DNA from 3 places in the Paenibacillus sp. J22P277 genome. Region 1 is predicted to be linked to each of the others. Evidence: riboswitches for the same ligand, from Rfam matches in the RefSeq annotation. Region 1 holds a riboswitch; each other region holds the start of a gene.

Region 1 (7,443 bases):
GGCGCAATCTTCTCGATTAATACATAGTCCCCGTACAACAATTTCTTGAACTCGATTTTACCGTCCGCGTCCGTCGTCAGCGTGTTCACGAGAATGCGGTCCCCGCCGGATTGGCGGTAGAGCGCAAAAGTGGCTCCGCTCAGCGCGAGATGCGAATCTTTATCCTGCTTCAGCACCGCGAGACCGCCGCGCACGCCGCTGCCCGTTCCGGAGCCGCTCGATACGCCGACGATAATGTCTTTCGTGGTTTCCTTCGTGACGCTATGCACGTTATTGCCGCTGAAGCTCACTTTATTGGAAACGGTGTCGCCGTTCTCGGCAACGATCAGCGATTGGTACTCCAATACGTACGCGCTCGTGATCGGATGCAGGAACGCGAGTTTGAAGAGCTGCTCGCCCGTCTCGAGATCCGTTTCGATCGCAAGCGTATAATCCGTGTCTTTAACAAGCTCCGTGCCCGTTTTCGACACGTCGCCGTTCGCGGCGACCGTCGTCGGATAGAGATGGAACGATTCCGGTATCAGCAGCTGATTGTCCGTAGGCTCGTCCGTCACGAGCGCATCGTTGACGGTCGATTGCCCGCGGTTGATATTAACGGTCCAGTCGATTTTGCCGCCGTTCTGCTTGCCGGTCTTGTTCACGTATTCGCCGCCCTGCGGAATGTTGACGGTGGCCTTCAAGTCTTGGGATTCCGGCGTCGTGCCGTCCAGCAGCTTGGCCGTGTTGCCAATCGACGCATCGATCAGATCGTCAGCAAGGCTAGTCGTGAAGACCATGATATAACCGGTCGTGATCGGGTTCTTGAAACTGATTTTAAGCAGATCGCTCGCATAGCTCATCGTGTAGTCGGCGGCATCCACTTCCGTCCCTTGACCGGGAGCGCCGTTAGACGGAATCGTCATGTTATACACATGCAGGGAGCCTGCAACCAGCGTCTGGCCGGCCAACAGTTGATCCTCGATGAAGGCGTTCGCCAGCGATTTGCGGTTATAGTTCGCGCCGACCGTCCACGTGATTTGTTTGGTCGTTGCGTTGTATGAACCTTTCTTGTAGCCGTTGGCCTTCGTCTCGTTGTTCGGATTGAACGTCGCGTCCGCCTTCAATTCAGTATGAGTCGCATTTTCGTCCCAAACCACCGTGGCGTGGTTCGGATAGGAGGCGTTATTCGTAATCCAGTCCGAATTGAGCCAATCATTGTTGTACGTCGTCGTATACGTAATGGTATAAGGCACGGTGATCGGTTCCGTAAATTCAATCCGGAAGCCGTCGTTGGCTGCCGGGGTCGGGCTTGCCGTATACGTAATGTTGTGCGCGGCGGCAGTCCCGCTGTCCGGCGTCACCGTCAGGGTTCCCGGAACCAGCTGCATTCCGCCGTTCGTAAACGTATCGGTTAGGACGGCATGGGTCATCGTCTGACTGTCTTCGTTCAAACGAATCTTCCATGACTCGGTCTGAGCGATATAATCGGTGCCCGTGGTACTCTTCTGCAGAATAACCTGGCGAATGCCACGGCTCGCGGTAGTCGACGTTCCGTTCGCGGATACCTTGTTCACGATGTTCGTCGTCGCCGATCCGTCTACGCGGCTCGAGGCTTTCGTCTGGTACTCCACTTTATAGGCGGTCGTGATCGCGTTCGCGAATTGAAGGTCAAAACCGTTCAGATGCTGGTCGGGATCGTTGGTCAGCGTCACCGCATAATCGGAACCCGGTATAGGGGAACCTTTCGTTTCATGACCGTTGATGTCCAGCGTGATCGGGTACACGACGACGGATCCCGGCACCAGGACCTGCACGTCGTTGAACGTGTCGACCAGCTTCGCATCGGTTTGCGGAATGGATTGCTCTTTATAGTTGTAATTGATCGCCCACGAGATCGTCTGGGTGTTGGAATCATAGCCCGTCGACGATTTCTCGAGCAGCTTGCCGTAGTTGACGTTGACCGTCGAGTTCGAGGCGGCTTCCGGCTCGGTGTCGCCTTTGAACTTGGCCGTGTTGGTAAAGGAGCCGGCACTGACATCGACGATGTCCGTCGTGAATTTAATACGGTAAGCCGACTTGATTGGGTTCTCCGGAGTAGCCGGATTATCGACGAAATGAACGCTCAGCACGCCATCCGTAACATCCGCCGTGTACCGGGACGGATCCAAGGCGCTTCCCGATGACACCGAGCCATCGAGATTCACCGTCAAGTCGTAGACTTGGACCGAAGACGTATCGGCCATCGAGAGACCCGCCGGCAGCTCGTCCGTCATGACGGCGTTGTTCACGGTATGCAGCATCTTGTTGACGTCGACCGTCCACTCGATCGTCTTCGGATTGAAGCCCGCGGGCACGCCGCCCTTCTCGATCGTGGACGTGACCGTAGGCTTGAAGTGGAGGGGAAACTCCAGCGGTCCGCTTTTTACCGGAATCGTGATCGTATATTCCGTGCTTCCGGTGATTTTCTGCTTGTCGAACTGCGAGGAAAACTTCAGAATTCCGGCTACGGCGTCATGCGATTCGATGTAATCGTTGAACGTCATGACGACATCGTGGTTCGCGGCCGTTGCCGTAAACGTACCCACGGATATATCTTCGTCCAGCATCAGATCTCCGTTAAGATCATTGAATAGCAGGAATTCGTCCGGAATGTGGAACGTATACGTATCGCCGGCAACGTAGCCATGTCCGTTAGGAAGGGACCAACTATAGTCCAGGTTTACTTTCGCGCCCTGGTCCAGCATGTCGGTCGGCAATACCGGATTATCATGGGCGTCGAACACCGTCAACGCCGCGCTGTCGATAATGTTGATGTCGTTCTCGATGGCAGCCGCATCCGCCTTCGAGAAGAATCCGATTCCGTTCGCCACCTGGAAAAGCACCAGCAGGGCCACGGCAAAGCCCGCTATTTTTTTGAAAACCATTTTTCGTCATCAACCTCTTTTCGTAATGAATCGTCTAGCGATTTGCGCAATTCTACCTAATAAAGGTAAACTAACTAGGCAGATAGCACCTATCCAGTTTATACTAGGATTCGACACGATCGCAACCAATTAAATCCATTTTCGTCCTTAAAAAGGCAGGTTTCGACACGATGATTAAAAAAATTGCACCTTATGCCCTAATTCTCGCAGGTCTTCTGATCTTTCTCTCTCCGACGATCAAGGACCGCTATGAAACCTATCAGCAACAGCGAATACTAGCGGCCTGGGAGGATAACCTCCGGCAGATCGAAGAAATGCCCGCCGATCCGCAGGACTTGTCCGACGAGGAGACTACTCCGCCGACCGCCTCTGTTACCCCCTCGCCGACCGGCGTCAAGCCCGCGGCGCAGCAGGATCCGATGGAAGCGAAGCTTCAAGCCAAGGGCATCGGCAAGAAATCGATCGAAGGCGTGCTCCTGATCGACAAAATCGATCTGAAGCTCCCGATCATCACGGACGCCACGCAGGCGCATCTCGCCTTGTCGGCAGCCAGCATCCTGCACACCGGCAAGCCGGGCCAGATCGGCAATTACGCCATCGCCGGCCATCGCAACCATACGTACGGCAAGAACTTCAACCGGCTCGATGAGCTCACGGTCGGCGACCGGGTCCAGGTGCAGACGGCAACCGACACTTACACCTACGTGGTTCAATCGAAGCAGTATGTAAAGCCTACGCAGGTCGACGTCCTCAAGGGCAACGGCAAAGACCGCGAAATCACGCTGATCACCTGCCATCCGCTCTATCACCCGACCAAGCGGATCGTCATCAAAGGACTTCTCGTAGACGATCGGACCTAGGAAACTTGTAAAATTTTGCTATGCAAATCGACAAGCCTATAGTACATTAATGCTAACCAACTTAATCTGCCGGTGCTTTCCACCGACAAAGGCAAATTTAGCGAAAGCTAAAGACGCAAAGCTACAGGGTCTTCCTCGCGCTCCCAGCGAGATGACAGCCAGCCGCCGAAAGGAGAGTTTTTTTGTGTTCAAAAAGTCGTTTTCCCTGCTGCTCGCCGCCGTAATCGCCCTCTGTCTGATCGTGCCGAACACGTACGCGGATCAAGCCGCCGCCGCACTGATCGGCAAGCAAGGATTGCCCCAAGGCTACATTACCGTGGCCTACAAACCGGCCAATGGCGCGAAAGCCATCGTGCGCATCGCCAAAGGTTCGACGCAATACGACTACGCGCTGACGAGCGGGGCCAAATATCCGCTGCAGTTGGGCAACGGCAGCTATTCGGTGTTGATCGCCGAAGCCGTAAGCGCCACGCAGTACAAGGTCGTCGCGCAAGAAGCGCTGACGGTAAAGCTCGCGGACGACAAGCAGGTCTTCACGTTGTCCAATCCGCTGATCAACTGGACAAGCCAAACGTTGGCCGTCAAGAAAGCAGCCGAGCTGACGAAGACCGCCAAGACGGATCGGCAGAAGGTTCAAGCCATCTATGACTTCATTACGAAGAAATTCGTCTACGATAACGCGAAAGCCAAGACCGTCAAAGCCGGCTACGTGCCGAACCTGGACACCGTGTTCAAAGCGTCCGGCGGGATCTGCTACGATTACGCGTCGACCTTCGCGGCCATGGCGAGAAGCGTCGGCATCCCGACGAAGCTGGTCACGGGCAAAGAACGCACGCACACGAACGTGGAGCATGCGTGGAACGAAGTTTACCTTGAAGATCTGAAGAAATGGCTCGTCATCGATACGACCTATGATGCGGCCCGCATCCAAGGCAAGCAAAAAACAAGCTTGTTCAAAGCCGCGGCCGACTACGCCGGAACGAAGTTTTTCTAAGCCGCCTCGGCGCAGACAGATCCGATACCGAAAGCCGGGAACCTTATTGCGAGGTTCCCGGCTTTTTTGCGCGCAAGGCAATCTTGGCCTCCGCGAAATCCGGGATGAACGGCGGGAAGTTTGAGGATACTAATCCTCGCTATGGAAAGCGGGCGACTATCAGACTCAATGCCCAAATTATATGTCTGTATTGACATAGATAACAAATGAGCGGATAATAATTCGCATACGAAATAATTTGCCGGGGGAGATGTACGGTGGAAGACCAGCGGATTTTGCAGTTATTCCAGACCTACCGCGAGGTTAACCAAGCTTTCTTCCAGCTGATGGCCAAAGCCGCCGGCAAGCACCGGCTCACGGCGCTTCAACTCATCGTGCTGCGCGTGCTGCAGGAGCATCCGGGGATCCGCTTGTCGGAGCTCGCCGAGCAACTCAATCTTGGCAGCAGCACGACCAGCGGCATCGTGGAGCGGATGGTCAAGGCGGGCCTCGTCGACCGGGAACGTACGATAGCGGATCGGCGGGCAATGACCCTTTCGCTGTCCGAGAACGGGATGAGGCTTTGGCGCGAAACGGACGCAACGCGGCTGAATATGCTGCGGCCGCTGCTCGAGCTTCCCGAGGACGATCAACGGGAGCTTAGCCGGATCCAACAAGAAGTACTGCGCATTTTAAGACAATCAAGGGAGGAAGCATAACGTAATGACTACTATGGTATCCAATCAATTGCGCAAAGGGCCGATCATGGCTTCCTTGCTCATCGCCGCTTTCGTCGCGCTGCTAGCCCAAACGGTGCTTAACGTCGCGCTGCCGCAAATGATGGTGGATCTCGACGTCGGCGAGAGCACGATCCAGTGGCTTTCCAATGGCTACATGTTGGTCAACGGCGTACTCGTGCCGATCAGCGCCTACCTCATTAATAGGTTCACGACCCGCAAGCTGTTCTTGGTCGCTTCGGTCTTATTCGCGATAGGCACGACCATATGCGCCGTGTCCAGCGGTTTCGACGTTCTGCTGGCCGGCCGCCTCGTGCAGGCCTGCGGCGCCGGCATTCTCATGCCGCTGATGACCATCGTCATCCTGACGATCTACCCCGTCGAAGAACGCGGCAAGGCGATGGGCATGATGGGCGTCGCGATGATCTTCGCGCCGGCCGTCGGACCGACGTTATCCGGCTGGATCGTCGAAAACTACGACTGGCATGTCCTGTTCTACATCATCTTGCCGCTGGCGATTTTGGCGGTCGTGTTCGGCGCCTTCTCGATGAGGGACGTCATTAAGACATCGCGTCCGAAGCTTGACATATTCAGCGTCATTTTCTCCACGCTCGGCTTCGGCGGGCTGCTGTACGGCTTCAGCGAAGCGGGAACGGCAGGTTGGGACTCCATCGAAGTCATCGTCTGCCTCGCCGTCGGGGCGGTCGCGCTCCTCCTGTTCGTCGTCCGCTCGATTCTCGCGAAGGCGCCGCTGCTCGAGATGCGCGTCTTCAAGTATCCGATGTTCTCGCTTACGGCACTGATCAATGCCATCATCACGATGGCGATGTATTCCGGCATGATTTTGCTTCCGATCTTCTTGCAGAATATCCGCCACTTCACGCCGCTCGAATCCGGCTTGCTGCTGCTGCCGGGCGCGATCCTGATGGGCATCATGTCGCCGATCACCGGCATGGTCTTCGATAAGATCGGCGCGCGCTGGCTGGCTGTCATCGGCCTTATCATCACGACCATTACGACGTATGAGTTCAGCCATCTCGAAATCGATTCTACGTACAATCATATGATGCTGTTCTACACGCTGCGGATGTTCGGGATGTCCATGCTGTTGATGCCGATTCAAACGGCCGGCCTCAATCAGCTGCCGCGCCGCCTGAACGCGCACGGCTCGGCCATGTCCCAGACGCTGCGGAACGTCTCCGGCGCGCTCGGCACCGCCATTCTCGTGACGATCATGACGAACAGCGCGGCCTCGCATGCGAAGTCGCTGGCCATCGAAGGCAAAGTCGATCCGTCCGACACCGTGAAAATGGGCGAGATCGCGCAGCAAGCTACGATTTATGGGATTAATCATTCCTTCGCCATCGCCACTTGGCTGACAGTCGCCGCGCTCGTGCTGGCATTCTTCATTCGCAAGGCGTCGCCGCGCGAGGATGCGGTGAGCGAGCCGATTAATGTGCCGGTAGAAATGCAGGCGCCGCCCGTGGCGGAAATTGCCGAGAATCGGGACCGCCCCGATCGGCAAAGCGCGGACAGCGAATTCCGCGATGCCATCCGAGGGTTTCTCAAGCCTGAACCGGCGAAAGACAACGAGCATTTTAACGATAGCGAATATCGGAAGGCGCTTATGCAGTTGAGGGGCAATGCCCCGGAAGAGGACCGTCAGGAAGAAATGAACGATAAGGCATACCGGGAAACGCTTAAGAAACTGGCTGAACCCGTCAAAGAAAACAAGTGAGGCATCAAGGTCGGTTTTTCGACAACGAGAGGAGCTTGAACGATGAAAATTTATATTGTTTTCGATAGCGAAGCAGGCCATACGGAACAACTTGCAAGGTCCATTGCCAAAGGAGCCGAACGCGTAGAAGGAGCCGAGGTTTTCATTAATCACGTCAAAAAGGCGGACGTAAACGATCTCAAAGAGATGGATGCGATTATCTGGGGATGTCCCGGACACTTCGGCACCATCA
Region 2 (7,443 bases), on a different contig from region 1:
CGCAGCAGCACAGCCATAATGACGACGCCGGCCGCCGCGCCCACCGCGCCGAGATCAAGCGCGACTTCCAAATACCCGCTGTGCACTTCGTTCCCGACATAGGGCTGCGACTGCACCCCCGCGAAGAGACTTCGCCAAGCATCCCCGCCCCTTCCCAGGAGCGGCGCTTCGCGTATAAGCCTCCAGGCATCGCGATAAAATAGCTCGCGCGCGCCAGCCGTCCCGCCGCCCGTGCTCCCGACAGCCATCCGTCCGTAGCTCGCCGGCGGTAGAAGCAGCGCCAGCCCGGCGACCGATAATACCCAGCCGGTCCAAACTGCAGCAGCGGTCGGCTTGGTTTCGCCCCTACGGACGAACCAGCGCAACCCGAACAAGCCGGCAGCCGACACCGCGCATAGCAGCAGCAGCAGCAGCGATTCCGTGACTGTCGCCCCGCCTCCGGTACCGTCTCCCGGACCGCGCAAGCCCGCCCCTACGACAACGCGGCAAGCAGCGCCTCCGCACAGCAGCGTCCATCCGCTGTACAGCAGCCATCCGATGCGCTCCTTGCCTCGCATGAGCGCGGCGCCCGCCGCCCATGCGAGCGAAGCGGCCAGCCACGCGCCGCGCGACTCCGTCAGCAGGCCGACAAGAAAGTACGGCAAGACGCTGCAGGCGGCCAGCCCGAATGCCCACCCCGTCCGCGTCCGTACCAGCAGCAGCCAGCTCCATACGAGATACGCGAGGGCCGCCGCTCCCAAGAAGTTCGGATATTGCAGGAAGCCCCCGAGTCTTGCGCCGACCGCCGACACTCGCCCGTCGCCCGTCGTCATGATCATGGCCGGAAAAGACAACGCCCCCATCCAGCCTGCCAACGCGCTGCCGGCAACGACGATGCCGGATGCCTGCAGCGCCGCCGATAGCCATGCACGCCTTCCTTTCGCCCCGAAGCCTACATAGAGCAGCAGCATATAAGCCGCGTAAGCGCAGTAGCGAAGCGCCTGCTGCAAGGTGCCCAGCACGGACGCCGGCTCATGCAGGAGCGCAAGCCCGTACAGCAGCGCGGCGAGAAGCAGCCCCGGCACGGCCGGCCGGATAGCCATCAACTCGATCCGCCAATGACGGTCGTTCCGCATGCGCTGCCAACCGATCATGCCGACGGCCGCCAATCCTCCGAGACAGAGCGTCGATGCCAGACGATAAAACAGCTCGTCAAAAAACAAGCCGTACCGCCAGGCGGCTTCCGTAAGTACCGCAGCCGCGGCCGCCGATTCTATTCCAAGCAACGCGTTTCGCATCCAGCACCTTCTCTCGGGCGTCCCGTTTTTCCCCAATTTACCGCATGCCAGCCGACAGCCGCCGCGCTCCCCCGCGGCAGGCGCCGGCCATGTTCAAAAAAGGAAGACGCCGCCGGCTCCCCCGGTCAACGTCTTCCTTCTGTTAGCAATGGCGCATCTGCTTATCGATTGTTCATCCGCTTACCGCTCGTTCTTCTGCTGCTTGAGCCGGAAATACGCGCCCACCTGCTCGCGAATGAGGAACGCCCGCAGCGCGCGGCGCTGCTGCTCGCCCATATCGACGAACCGCGCTCCGTACCCTTCGCGCTGGTTGTTCTCTTCCTTGCGGATAATCTCCAGCCTGCAGGCCAGTCGCGATTCCAGCGCCAGCGTCACGTCGAAGATTTCGCCGATTTGGAGCTTCGGTCCGAACAGCAAGCGGAAACCCACCCCGGAATCGCTGATATTGCGCGTCGCGAGCTCGAATTCCTCTTCGATCTCCACGGTATGCGCCTCGCCTCTCACCATGACCGTCTCGGATTGCTTGTGCTTCAGCGTACCCTCCACGACGACGTCCACGCGCGGCGATTCGCGCCTTTCCTCCAGCCCGGCGAACGATCGCTCCGGGAAGAGCACCGCAAGCGCCCCGTTCGCCTTGGCGATCACCGACGACCTCAGCCGATGAATGCCCACCGGCGAATAGACGGTCAGGTTGACGGGGTCGCCAAGCTCGAAGTTTCTGAACTCGCTCAGTTCGATTTCCAGCATATCGCCCTCGGCATGCGCCAGGATGCCCGTGGACACGTACCCTTCTTTCTCGACGACCGTTCGGCTGTGAAGCAGCGATTTCAACGAGAATCTCGCCTTGTCGCTGTTGTAAACGTCATGAGACCTTGCCTTCATGCCTCCTGCCATTCTCCGTTTCCTCCTCCATAATGAAAAAAGCGCTTCCTTGTGCATGGAGCCGCTTCTAGGGCCCGGGCGTCAGCTCGGGTACATTTCGGCAGCCAGGCTGTCAGTCGTCCGCGCGAGGCGAACCTTAGACCCTTTGGCTTTGCGTCCTTGTCTTTCGGCAAGTTTGCTAGTATCGATGTCTATGAAGTTGTTGAATGACGATCGGTTTTGCCGTTTACACTTCTACACTTCTTTGACGATCATGAGGCTGTGCTCGTCTTTGAGGTCGATTTGGTACGCGGCCGGAGGCGGAGCCCCGTCGGGTTCCCGGATAATGCGCACGATCGGCCGATGCACCGCCAGCGGATTGTTGACCGCGACGACCGCGATCTGCCCGGTACTGAGGAGCACCGTCGTGGCCACGGGGTAAATCGAGATATGCCTGCAAAAAATCTTGATCAAATCCAGATCGAAATACGTGTTTCCCGCGGCAAACAAAAATTCGATCGCCTCGGTCGGCGTAAATCGTTTGCGGTGCGGCCTCGCGGAGGTCAAGGCGTCGTAGACGTCGACGATCCCGACGATCTGCGCGTATTCGTGGATTTCTTCCCGCTTCAGCTTGCGCGGATAGCCGGACCCGTCGTAGCGTTCGTGATGCTGAAGCGCGCAATGCGCCGAGAGAAGCGAGATGTCGTGCTGCGCCCGGATGATATTGAAGCCTTCCTCCGTGTGTTTCTCCATCTGGCTGCGTTCGGCCGGCGTGTAGGCGCCCGTCTTCTTCAGCAGCTCCTTCGGTATCCGGGTCATGCCGATATCGAACATCAGCGCGCCCATGCCCAATTCTTCCAGTTGATTTCGATTATACCCTTTCGCCAAGCCCATAATACCTGCGAGAATCGCGACGTTAAGCGAATGATGGAATAAATAGCTGTCGGCGACGTGAATGTTCGTCAAGCTGACCATCACTTCTTGGCGCCTGACGAGATCCTGCACGATATCGCCGAATACTTTGCGAAACGTTCGCCCAAGCTCGGGCGCGATCGTCCGGCCTTTGATGACCGGCTGATCCATGATCGAGGTCATGGTTTTGAATATCGTATCCGACGCCCGTTTCCTCGTGTCGTCCTGGATGGCGGAAGGCGGCTCCAATCCTTCCGTCAGCGGGTCGTCTATGAACAGCATATCGATGCCAAGCCCCATCAATCTGTCTATGAAACGTTGGCTTAGCTCCACGCCGGCACCAAGCAGCACGTTTCCATTCTCCTGCAAAATAGGGCGGGCAAGCGTTTCTCCCGGAGCAACGGAGTTAATGTGTATTTTCCTCATTGATGTTCTCCCGCCTTTATCGCGTGCTAACGGTTCATGCCTGCAGCGCTGCCGGTTCGGTTTCTTTCATTTTGCATACATACTTGTCCGCATACATTTTCTTATCGGCAACGTTCGTCAGCTGGCTTAAATCCTTCCCTTGATCCGGGAAAATCGAATTGCCGACCGAGACTGACAAACGAAGTCCGATTCGCCTGGAAACGCCGAGCAGCTGATCATGAATCCGTTTCGTTATTCGGTCCATTCCTTTGTCGTCCGCATAGGGACAGATCAAGATGAATTCGTCTCCGCCCCATCTGCCGACGATCTCCCCGCGGTCGGAGCAGCTACGAAGCGTCTCCGCGATGAGCGCAAGCACCGAATCGCCCTGCTGATGACCGAAACGGTCGTTCACTTCTTTAAAATCATTGACGTCGAGCATGATTACCGACATCCGTTTGCGCTTTCGGCTCGCCTGCCGGAGCAGCCGCCCGAACGTCGATTCTACGAATCTGCGGTTGTAGGCCCCCGTCAGCGAGTCTACCGTCGCATCGATCCTCAAACGGTCGTAACTGCGGCCGAGCAGCCATCCCCCCGGCAGCATGACCGCCGCGAACGCGCCAAGCCCGAGTTCGACGGGAAACAGCGAATGTCCCGGTTGAGACGCCATGTAACACAGACCCGCTGCTGCCGATGTCATTCCCAATGCTGCGACAGTTGCTATCAAACGTCCGTTCTTTGACATTTTCGCTGATCCCCTTCCATCTTAATGGTTGACGACCCTGTTACGCCCGTTGTCTTTGGCCCTGTAGAGAGCCGAATCGATCTTGGAAAATAAATCTTTCAAATACGTCTTCACGTCGTCGATCTGCAGATCCGTCTGTTCCTCGACCACGTGAACGCCCATGCTGATCGTGACGGAAATCGGCACGCGGCCGCGGCCCGTCGGCACCTCGTTCGACTCCACCACCTGACGGATCCGCTGCGCGAGCAGCTCCGCCTGATCCTTGTTCGTGTGAGGCAGGTAAACGGCGAATTCCTCGCCGCCGTACCGCGCCAGGATGTCCGTGCGCCGCAACGCGCCGCGCACCGCCTCGGCCGTGCGCCGGATGACCTCGTCGCCCACGACATGCCCGTAGGTATCGTTGACGAGCTTGAACAAGTCGATGTCGAACAGAAAGACGGCGAACGGGATTTTGTACCGCAAGTTGGTCAACACCTCGTGCTCCAGCTGCTGCATCAGAAACCTGCGGTTGAAGCAGCCGGTCAAGCTGTCCGTGATGGCCATCTGCTCGAGCTTCCGGTTCGCCTGAAACAGCTCGTCCTGCATATAAATCAAGGCGCGGTTCCGCTCCTGCAGCGACGTGTTGTGCTCCTGCGATTTCAGTACGAGCGATTTGAGCTCCGTAATGTCCTGAAGGGTGATGACCCTTCCTTGCAGGTTCCCGCCGACCATGATGCGCGCGGCATGGAGCGACAGGAATTGCTTCGGCGCCGGCTCGGCGCCAAGCGCGATCTCGGTATGTATGCGCTCGCTCGAATGCTCGCCGTAGCTTCGCAAAAACGCCTCGTCTGCGTTTGCGTCGAGCGATCTTCCCGCCAGCAGCGACGCCATGTCGAGCCGCTTGCCGAGCGCGATGGCAAGATCCGGGTTGATATTGCGGTTCATCTCGATGACGAAATCTTCCTCGTCCAGCACGACGATGCCCACGGACAGCGTATCGACCACGTCCTGCTGCGCCACTTTGACGAGATCGAACGAACGGTGCTTCTGCAGCGAGAACAGAAAATACAAATCCGATAGCACGATGCCGAGCGTCGTCAGGCCCGGAATGACCGGAAGCCACGGGTCCAAGCCGACATTGATGGCCAGGTCCAGCGTCGGCAGCCCGAGCATGATCACGATGCCGATCAGCGCATTGAAAATGCGTGCTTTGTCGGCTTGTCTCGCTTCGGAACGGTACGCCTGCCAAAGCTGGTAGAGCGAATAGAGATAATAAGAAATCAGCAGCAGCAGCATGCACCAAAAGATAGGACCATAGACCCGCTCGCTGTAATTGTCATCGACTGGCGCAACGAATAAGTTTGCCGGATTCCAGATCATGGCCGCGGAGAGCAGCAGCGAAGGCGTAAACATAAGCAGAACGACGTTTCGGCCCGGCCTGTAGTATGTGCCGTTCACCAGAAACTTCGCGAACAGCAGCCAGCCAAAGCCAAGCATTGAAAATCCGACAAAGGATAGTGTGATGTAGATAATCTGAAGGTGTGGACGATCTGTCGTGTGGACGCCGATCTGACCGATGGGCCAAATCATCATGAAGAAGTGGAAGAGCAGGTAGACTTTATATTGCGTAGTGATGACGTTCTTGACGAACACATAGATGAAGATGGCAACCAAACATACGAGTAAGCTTAAGTCCATCCCTGTCATAAGTCCCATGTACTCCACCCGAATCACTATATAGTTTTCTATGAAAAAAGGCCTGGGACAATTTTCAAAAACACTCTTCCATTCTATCACACTGCTCAGATATTCGACAACATGAGTTGTTATCTTATTTGACATCCCCGATGGCTTGCCGGAGCCGCTCTTCCAGGGCGCGCTCCAAATAAGGCGACACCTGCAGCATGCTGCGGAATGCTACGTATTCCTGCCATTTTGCGTCGGCATCGCTTTTGCCGCCCGCGGCTTTGACGGCGCGGATCAGCATGTTTTTGGGCGTATGCTCCGGATCGATGAATTCCAGCAGCTGCGTGCGATAACCCAGTACCTCCAACAGCTGCGCGCGAATCGCGTCCGTCGCGAGGGCGGTGAACCGTTCCCTCAGCAACCCGTGCGAGAGCAGCGGCTTCATCGTCTCGTTCGCGATCTGCTTGAACAGCTCGTGCTGGCAGCAGGGCACGGACAATATAACGGAAGCGCCCCACTCCACCGCTTTGGCGAGCGCGGCATCCGTAGCCGTATCGCAGGCATGCAGCGTCACGACCATATCCACTTCGGATTGGTCCTTGTAGTCGGCGATATCTCCCACTTGAAAACGCAGCCGGTCGTAGCCGAGCTTCTCGGCGAGCTCCGTGCAGAACGCGATCACGTCCGCTTTCAAATCCAAACCGACGACGGATATCCGACGCCCCTGCTTGACCGCAAGCAGATGATAGAGCGCGAAGGTCAGGTAGGACTTGCCGCAGCCGAAATCGACGATCGTAATCTCCCGGTCGGCCGGCAAATGCGGCAGCACGTCCGTCACCATTTCGAGAAACCGGTTGATCTGGCGAAACTTGTCCCGCTTCTTCGCGATGACCTGGCCGTCCTTCGTCATGATGCCGAGCTCGACCAGAAACGGCGCCGCCTCGCCTTCTTGCACGACCCGCTGCTTCTGCCGGTTATGCGCGAGCGCCTCGCCCTTGGCCTCGGGAGCAAGCGCGGACGGTTTGCTGAGCACCGCCGCTTTGCCTTTCTTGTTGAACAACACCTGCATGTCGGCGTCGTCCGAACGGATCAGCGCCTGACGGTAGTGCTGAATCAGCCAAACGGCCATCCGGTCCGCCGCCTCGGCCTGCGGAACGTTCTCGTGCGTCACTTTATTGTCCTTGTAATATTGAAATTGGTAGTGAAGCGCGCCTTTGAGTTCGACCGGACGAACGACCGTCTTGGAAGGGATGCCGCCGTCCTTGCGGCGCAGCTGGCTGAACGTCGCCCCCTTCAGCCTTCCTTCCGCTACCCATAGCTCGACGTCGCGCTGCCATTGTTCCTTGCTTTCCATCTTCTGTCCTTCAGCTCCTAAACCGCTTCATTGTCCTGCTTGATTCGCGTCAGACCTTCGAGCACTTCGTCCCGCGGCAAACCGCCCGCCTCGAGCGATTCGTCCGGCAGCAGAAGCAGCCGGCGGTAAAATTCCTCGGCTTCCTCCCGGTCGACCATGCCGTCCTCCAGCAGCTCGTGCAGGATGTTCTCGGCATCGTCGTACCGTTTGTCGCCCTCGTACCA
Region 3 (7,443 bases), on a different contig from region 1:
CGACTGACGCGACAAACGGTCGTATCCTTCCGCGAAGGCAATATCGTCAGCAATATGGGCGAAGAGAAAGTCATGCTCAGCGTGAATAACGGCAAGTACTACAATCTCGGCGAGATGGGCGGGCAGATCTGGGATATGCTGCAGCAGCCCGTAACCGTTGCCGAAATCATCGACGCGCTCCTCGCGGAATACGGCGTGGAGCCTTCGGTCTGCGAAGCGCAGGTCATGTCCTTCCTTGAACAATTGCATGGCGAGGCGCTCATCCAAATCCTGCCGTCACCATGAACGGATTGCGAAAAGTCCGCCTCCTCTTTACCTTCAACCGCACGACGCTGCTGTACTTCGCGGAAGCGCTGCTCTACCTTGGGTGGGCGAGGCTGCTGCTTTTCCGAAAATTTTCGACGGTCGCGCCTTCGCTGGGCTTGAGATCAACCGAGACGCTTCGCCCTCTCCGGGAAGGCGAAGCCCCGGTCATCAAGCAGGTGTCCAGCGCGATCAACATCGTGAGCCGCTATACGCTCTGGGACAGCCAATGCTTCGTACGGGCGATCGCCGGCATGAAAATGCTGCAAAAACGCGGCATCGCAAGCACGCTTTACCTCGGCACGGGCAAGGACAAGCACGGCAAAATGATTGCCCATGCCTGGTTGCGCAGCGGCCCGTTGTATATTACCGGCGCGGAAGAAATGAAGAAATTCGCCGTCGTGGACATGTTCGCCCAGACCGCCGAAGCCGATCAGAGGAGCAAGAAATGAAACCGATCTTTTATTATTTCAAACAACTGCATGTCTTCTCGGGCCCCAAGCTGTATATCAATATCGTCTGCATGGTGGTCAGCAGCTTGCTCGAGAGCGTCGGTCTCCTGCTGCTCGTCCCGATGCTGAGCCTGAGCGGCATCTTGGCCATCGGGCAAGGCCTGAATTTGAACAGCCACTGGTTCTCGTTCTTCGAGCGGATGAACCAAACGGCCGCCATCGGCTTGATTCTTGCCGGTTATGTCGTCATCGTTGTCGCGCAAAACCTGATTCAGCGCGTCATCACCATCCGCAACATCGAGATCCAACAGGAATACAGCCGCCGGCTGCGGCACGATCTTTACGAATCCCTGCTGAAAGCCAAATGGACGTTTTTCCTGAACCGCCGCTCGTCCGATCTCATGAATCTGCTCACGATCGAATTCGCCCGCGTGATCAACGGCATCAATCTCTTCTTGACGTTTATTACTTCGATCTTGTTTACGATCGTTCAAATCGTGCTGGCATTCTGGCTGTCTCCGCTCATGACCTTGTTCGTGCTCTTCGGCGGCGGCATCCTGGCGCTGTTCTCGCATCGGTTCATCCGCAAAGCCAAACGGCTGGGCGGACAAACCTCCCGCTATGCGCAGGATTATCTGGCCGGCATCAGCGACCAATTGAGCGGAATGAAGGATATCAAGAGCAATAACTTGGAACAATCCCGCATGGAGTGGCTGCATGCGCTTACCGCCGGCATGAAACGGGAGCAGCTGGACTATATCCGGCTCCGCATGAACTCCCAGCTTCTATATAAACTATCATCCGCCATGCTGGTCGCCGTGTTCGTCTTCGCTTCTTTCAAGTTCTTTCATTCCGAAGGACAAAGCCTGCTGCTGATTATCCTGATCTTCACGCGGCTCTGGCCTAGATTCACGAGCCTGCAATCCAATCTCGAAAATATCGCTTCCACCATTCCCGCCTTCCAATCGCTGCGCCAGCTCCACGAGGACAGCCGGGAAGCCGAAGAACGCAGTCTTGCCGGCATCCTTCAAGACGGCAGCTCCATCCGGCCATTGCCGATCCGCGAGGGATTGGAATGCCGCGACGTCTCGTTCAGATATGATTCGTCCGAACATGCTTACGCGCTGGACAAGATCAATTTCACCATTCCCGCAAACCGGATGACGGCCATCGCCGGCCTATCGGGCGCAGGCAAGAGCACGCTCATCGACCTGCTGATGGGTCTTATTCAACCCGAGTCCGGCCGACTGCTCGTAGACGGTCAAGCCGTGACGTCCGATAATCTGCTCGCGCTGCGAAGATCCATCGGGTATGTCGCGCAGGATCCATTCCTATACAACGCCAGCATCAGGGACAACTTGTGCATGGTCAAGCCCGACGCGACGGAAAGCGAGCTATGGGCAGCGCTGGAGTTCGCGTCGTCGGCCGAATTCGTGAGCAAGCTGCCTTTGGGCTTGGATACCGTGATCGGCGACCGCGGGGTGCGTTTGTCCGGGGGCGAGCGTCAGCGAATCGTACTGGCAAGAGCCGTTATCCGGAAGCCGTCCATATTGGTGCTGGACGAAGCCACCAGCTCGCTGGACACCGAGAACGAGCGCAAGATTCAAGAAGCGATCGAGCGATTGAAAGGAACCATGACGATCATCGTCGTCGCGCATCGCTTGTCTACGATTCGGCATGCCGACCAGATCATCGTGATCGATAACGGCAGGATGGTGGAACGGGGAACTTACAACGAACTGGCCGCCGCAAACGACGGAATGTTCAACCAACTGCTTCGCAACCAAGAAGTCATCGCTTCCTGATTATCGGGAAGCGCTGTTCGATCAATCGGTCCTGGATTGAAATAATTAGCGAAATCTCGAAGGATATTTCCCTGAAAACGTTTCAACTTCCTTGCAAGAGTTGCAATCCATTAATCAGAAGCCTTATTCTTTATAGAGAGAACGGTTAATGGATCATACACTGGAAAAGGAGGCATTCGTCAATGATTGGAGAACGAATTCAAATGTTGCGTAAAAAAAAGAATCTTTCCCTTACTGAGCTTTCGGAGAAAGCGGGCGTTGCCAAGTCCTATCTTAGCTCGATCGAGCGCGGCATTCAACAAAACCCGTCCATTCAATTTCTGGAGAAAATCGGAGTCGTTCTGGGGATTACCGTCGAGGAATTTCTTCAATCCGAGGCCAAAGAAGGCGCGAATGAGCAATTGGATACGGAATGGGCAGCGCTGGTCAAAGAGGCTATGCTGTCCGGCGTAAGCAAAGAACAATTTAAAGAGTTCCTGGAATTCAACAAATGGAAGATCAACCGCGACTAATCCGCGTAAGCAGAATCGCGGTTAGCCCGCTTCTGCTTTATTTTGCACGTCGGCATTCTGCAGCTTGTCCAACGTGCTGCGCACGTCTTCGATGCTAAGTCCCATCTCGCGCGCATACATAATCAAGGCCACCCATTCAACATCCAACAATTCTTTGTTTTCTACGATTGTCTTGTTCACGTTGTTTCCTCCGATTGTCATCGGCCGGTTGCACCACTGACTCCATGCGTTTAAGGTGCCCAGATAAAAACGCACTTCATTGTCTCCAATTGTAGATTATCGTTACCTTTATTACCCATTATACATAAGACTATGGTACCATTCCATCGAAAATTGTCGAAGCGAATTGACTTTTTTTGCATATATTTGTCGAATTCCGTTATTAATCCCTTTTTCGCCTTATTTCCCTCGATTCTCCCCTTCTTCCCCTTACAGGTATCCGCAAAATCCCCCGGTACTCGCCAATTTTTTCATTCGTCAAACGCCAAAATAGCCGCCTTTGATATTCTTCCTCTGCTTTCTTCTGCCTCTTCTCGATATTCATTCATCGTAACTAGGTAATTAGACCTAGAAAAACGGAAGCTTTCGCTCCCGTCTCAACCTGCGCTCGGTATATTCATTATCGGTTCGGCGCTTTCTTTCTTGTAGCCGTCCGGATTGCTCGACTGCCATCTCCAGGTGTCCTCGCACATTTCCTCCAGGCTTCTGATCGCTCTCCAATCGAGTTCCTCGCTCGCCTTGGTCGTATCCGCGTAACAGATGTCTATATCGCCAGGCCTTCGATCGGCGAATGCATAGGCGATCCGCCTGCCGGATATGCGCTCGAATGCCTGGATCATCTCCAGTACGCTGTAGCCCCGTCCGGTACCCAGATTGTAAATGCCGACGCCCTGCCGCGCCAACAGCTTGTCCAGCGCCTTCACATGCCCCAACGCCAAATCGACGACGTGAATGTAATCCCGCACGCCCGTCCCGTCCGCCGTCGGATAATCGCTGCCGTATACCTGCAGCTGCTTCAGCTTCCCGACCGCCACTTGCGAAATATACGGCATGAGATTGTTCGGCGTCCCCGTCGGGCTCTCTCCGATCATGCCGCTCTTATGCGCGCCGATGGGATTGAAGTAGCGCAATATCGTAATGCCCCAGGCTGCATCCGCTCCCGCCAAGTCCTGCAAGATTTGTTCGATCATCTGTTTCGTGCGACCGTATGGATTCGTCGCGCCGATGGCCGCGTCTTCGGCGATCGGCACTTCCTTCGGGGCGCCGTAGACCGTGGCCGAGGAACTGAATACCAGCTTGCGCACGCCGTGCTTTTGCATCGCCTCGCATAGCACCAGCGTGCTGGTCACATTGCTGTAGTAATACCACAGCGGCAGCTGCACCGACTCCCCGACTGCCTTCAGCCCGGCGAAATGGATGACCGCCTCGATGGCATGGTTGGCGAACACCTCGTCCAGACCCTTGCGGTTCAACAGGTCCAATTCATAGAACGGAAACGATTTTCCCGTAATCCGGGCGACGCGGTCCACCGCCTCCGGCTTGCTGTTCGAGAAATTATCGACGACGACGATCTCGTATCCCGCCTCGATCAGCTCGATGCACGTATGGCTGCCGATATACCCGGCTCCCCCGGTGACTAGAATGGCCATGTTTCCTACACCTCCACTTTCCGACTCGTTTTCGCGCGGGCGGCAAGCTTTCCCGCGAAGCTCTTCATAATGCCCAGCAGGTAAGCAAACTCCGCGGAACGGTGAAACACGATGATGTAGAGCAAATTGACGACGGCAAAAGCAATCGCCCCTTTTGCGATCAAATGCATGAAGTCGGGTGCCGGGAGCAAGCCGCTGATGGAATCCGCCGCAAAAAAAGCGCCTAAGGCAACCAATCCGTAATAGGCGTATTTGCGATAATGATCGATGACCGACAGCTTGAACACTTTTTTGTAAACCAGGTACGGCGTTGTCCAGAACGGCAGCACGAGCGCGCTGGCCAGCGAACCGACGAAGACGCCGGCGATGCCGATCTCGCGGACCAGGATGATCGAGATCGCCAAGTTGACGGCCGCTTGTCCCAGCGGAACGAAGCGGTCTTCATGAAAAATCCCGGCGGTCGTTTTCACCGTGGAGATGGAATTGCGCATGCCCCGTTCGATGAACAGCAGCATCAGCAGCGCGAGCACGCCGCCGGACATCAAGTACTGGGCGCCGATCCAGAGCCGGATAAAAGGCTCGATCAGGATATACAGCAGGATCGTGAAGAGCGAGTACAGCCAGAAGCTGAGCAGGAGCATGACCTTGTAGACCTGATAGATCTTGTCCCCGCTTTCTTTCGACACCAGATTGCCCACGCTGTGATAGAGATTGTTGAACACCTGATTGATGAACGTCCTGCCGATCTCGATGAGCATCTTGTAGTTGGAATACAAGCCCACCGCGATGACGCTGACGAACGCCGAAATCAAAATATTTTCCGTTCCGAGCACCAGGTAGCCGCCGATATTTTGCAATACGATCGCTTTGACGTTCTTGATGATCCCCTGCTTGGTCTCGGGATCCAGCAGCCCCTTCACCTTCCGCTTCAAGAACGGATACATCTTATTGGCAACGACCGTAAGGATGTAGGAGGTCGTCAGCGTGATCGCGCTGTCGATAATCAGGAACAGGATGTAGTTTTTGGTCATGTACAGGATGGCGATTTTGATGCATGTCGAGACGATCGACGAGACCGAGAAAGCCAGCGTGACGATGTACCCTTTCTGGCTGACGTTCAGGAAGGAGTTCTTGTACGAAAACAAGTACGGCGTCACGGTATTCAGCAGAAACACGAGGTAGATGATCGTCAGATGCGGCACGTCGGCACCCTTTACGACATCGTCCAGAAACGGCAGGAGCGACAAGCCGAGCAGCGTCACGATCAGCGCGATGATCTGGTACGCCCGGCGATAAAGCTTCATCAGTTTATTGATGCGGTCGATATCGTTGTCCGCTACCGGCTTGTACAGGCTGTACACGATGCTCGAGCCGATGCCCGCCTCGGCAAGCGTCAGCATCGATAATATATTGGTGAACAACCCGTTGACCCCGAGATATTCCATGCCGAGGCTGTTGATGAATACGGTTCTGGAAACAAAGCTCAATATCGTAATGACGAGCTGATTGCCGACTCCTGCCGCAATGTTGATGAGCGAGCTCTTGACCCTCATGGTTATCCCCTATCTGCCGTACCTACATCGCCTTTGCGCTGCTATAGGCGTTCATTAATCGGATGCATAGGCCCTGCGTGAAGGGCAGCCGCGTGAACAGCATCGCGTACACCCCGATGTCCTTCGTATCGCCTTGCGAGAAATCGACGGTGCCGTCTCTTCTCGTGACGCTCATGAGATACCGGATCGCCTTCTCCGCGCCCTGCCGGCATTCTTCCGCGATCTCGCCGATCGCCGAGGCTTCCCATAGGAACCAGCCGAGCGCAGCCGTTGCCGAAGCATCGGCGCGCGCTTCCTTCCGCGTGACCGTCCAGTTCCAATTGCCTTGCTCGCCCTGAAAGGCAAGCGCCGCCCGCGCGAACTTGACCACCGTCGGCGTCAGTTCGGACTTGGCCGCGTGACCGGCAGGCAGCTCCTGCCATGCCCCCATCAGCCCTAACGCGAACCAGCCCAGGCCGCGTCCCCAGCCGTAGAGCCCGAGCGGAACGCCGCTTCCGGCATGATAGGCATGACTGGGGATAAAATGCCCTTCCAGCATGCCCGCTTTCGCATAGGCTTGAATTTGTCGGACGGCCAGCGAGACGCATTCCGGTTTGTCGTACTTCAAGCCGTACGCCACCAGGAACGGGCATATGAACCCGACGGTATCCACGTACCGGTAATCCTTCACGGCGCGGCGGTACAGGACGGTGCCGTCCTCGCCGATCAACGATTGGATCAGCGCCCACATATCGTCCATGGCCGGCTTGAACCGTTCCGATTCCTCGGCCGCCGCGGACTTCAACACGGCATAAGCCAACATGACGCTTTCCACGTATTGCGGGGCAAGCTTCCAACGGCCCGCGGCGTCGATGCGGGCATCCACGTACGTCTCGATCGCCTGCCTCGCCGAAGCATCTCCGCTAGCGGCCGCATAGTCGTTCAATCCAAGCAGCAGCGAAGCTTCCTGCCAGTGCTGGATGGCGCTTTTCGTATAATTGCCCTTCAGCATGTCGAGCGCGACCAGCCTTGTGTTATCCGTGACTTTCGTTTTGGGCGCATGGTTCAACCAGCCGATCCCGACGCGCGTGATTCGCTCGCTCCAGGTCTTCGTATCCGAATACCGGCCGATGCGTATCCGGCTTTGCCACTCCGCCAGGCTCGGCACGGCGTCGATCAGCGCGACGACG

Evidence for each region. Region 1 has a riboswitch for cyclic di-GMP ahead of AC50YL_RS31750 (transglutaminase-like domain-containing protein). Riboswitches for the same ligand answer to the same signal wherever they lie in the genome.
Region 2: another riboswitch for cyclic di-GMP. It lies ahead of AC50YL_RS14640 (PilZ domain-containing protein); the one in region 1 lies ahead of AC50YL_RS31750 (transglutaminase-like domain-containing protein).
Region 3: another riboswitch for cyclic di-GMP. It lies ahead of AC50YL_RS32830 (anti-repressor SinI family protein); the one in region 1 lies ahead of AC50YL_RS31750 (transglutaminase-like domain-containing protein).

Annotation. Positions count from the first base shown of each region.
Region 1 covers NZ_JBXENS010000010.1:157,994-165,436, reverse strand. The annotation lists gene AC50YL_RS31760 (SpaA isopeptide-forming pilin-related protein) at 1-2,903, opposite strand, end outside; gene AC50YL_RS31755 (class D sortase) at 3,074-3,763, shown strand; cyclic di-GMP riboswitch class I at 3,844-3,933, shown strand; gene AC50YL_RS31750 (transglutaminase-like domain-containing protein) at 3,948-4,757, shown strand; gene AC50YL_RS31745 (MarR family winged helix-turn-helix transcriptional regulator) at 5,015-5,455, shown strand; gene AC50YL_RS31740 (DHA2 family efflux MFS transporter permease subunit) at 5,460-7,211, shown strand; gene AC50YL_RS31735 (NAD(P)H-dependent oxidoreductase) at 7,254-7,443, shown strand, end outside.
Region 2 covers NZ_JBXENS010000004.1:274,582-282,024, forward strand. The annotation lists gene AC50YL_RS14635 (O-antigen ligase family protein) at 1-1,277, opposite strand, end outside; gene AC50YL_RS14640 (PilZ domain-containing protein) at 1,458-2,171, opposite strand; cyclic di-GMP riboswitch class I at 2,256-2,349, opposite strand; gene AC50YL_RS14645 (HD-GYP domain-containing protein) at 2,394-3,476, opposite strand; gene AC50YL_RS14650 (GGDEF domain-containing protein) at 3,511-4,125, opposite strand; gene AC50YL_RS14655 (histidine kinase N-terminal 7TM domain-containing diguanylate cyclase) at 4,222-5,886, opposite strand; gene AC50YL_RS14660 (class I SAM-dependent methyltransferase) at 6,011-7,219, opposite strand; gene AC50YL_RS14665 (DUF6483 family protein) at 7,237-7,443, opposite strand, start outside.
Region 3 covers NZ_JBXENS010000011.1:177,602-185,044, forward strand. The annotation lists gene AC50YL_RS32810 (lasso peptide biosynthesis PqqD family chaperone) at 1-285, shown strand, start outside; gene AC50YL_RS32815 (lasso peptide biosynthesis B2 protein) at 282-755, shown strand; gene AC50YL_RS32820 (ABC transporter ATP-binding protein) at 752-2,560, shown strand; gene AC50YL_RS32825 (helix-turn-helix domain-containing protein) at 2,743-3,072, shown strand; gene AC50YL_RS32830 (anti-repressor SinI family protein) at 3,094-3,252, opposite strand; cyclic di-GMP riboswitch class II at 3,266-3,348, opposite strand; gene galE (UDP-glucose 4-epimerase GalE) at 3,669-4,721, opposite strand; gene AC50YL_RS32840 (lipopolysaccharide biosynthesis protein) at 4,727-6,274, opposite strand; gene AC50YL_RS32845 (glycoside hydrolase family 88 protein) at 6,297-7,443, opposite strand, start outside.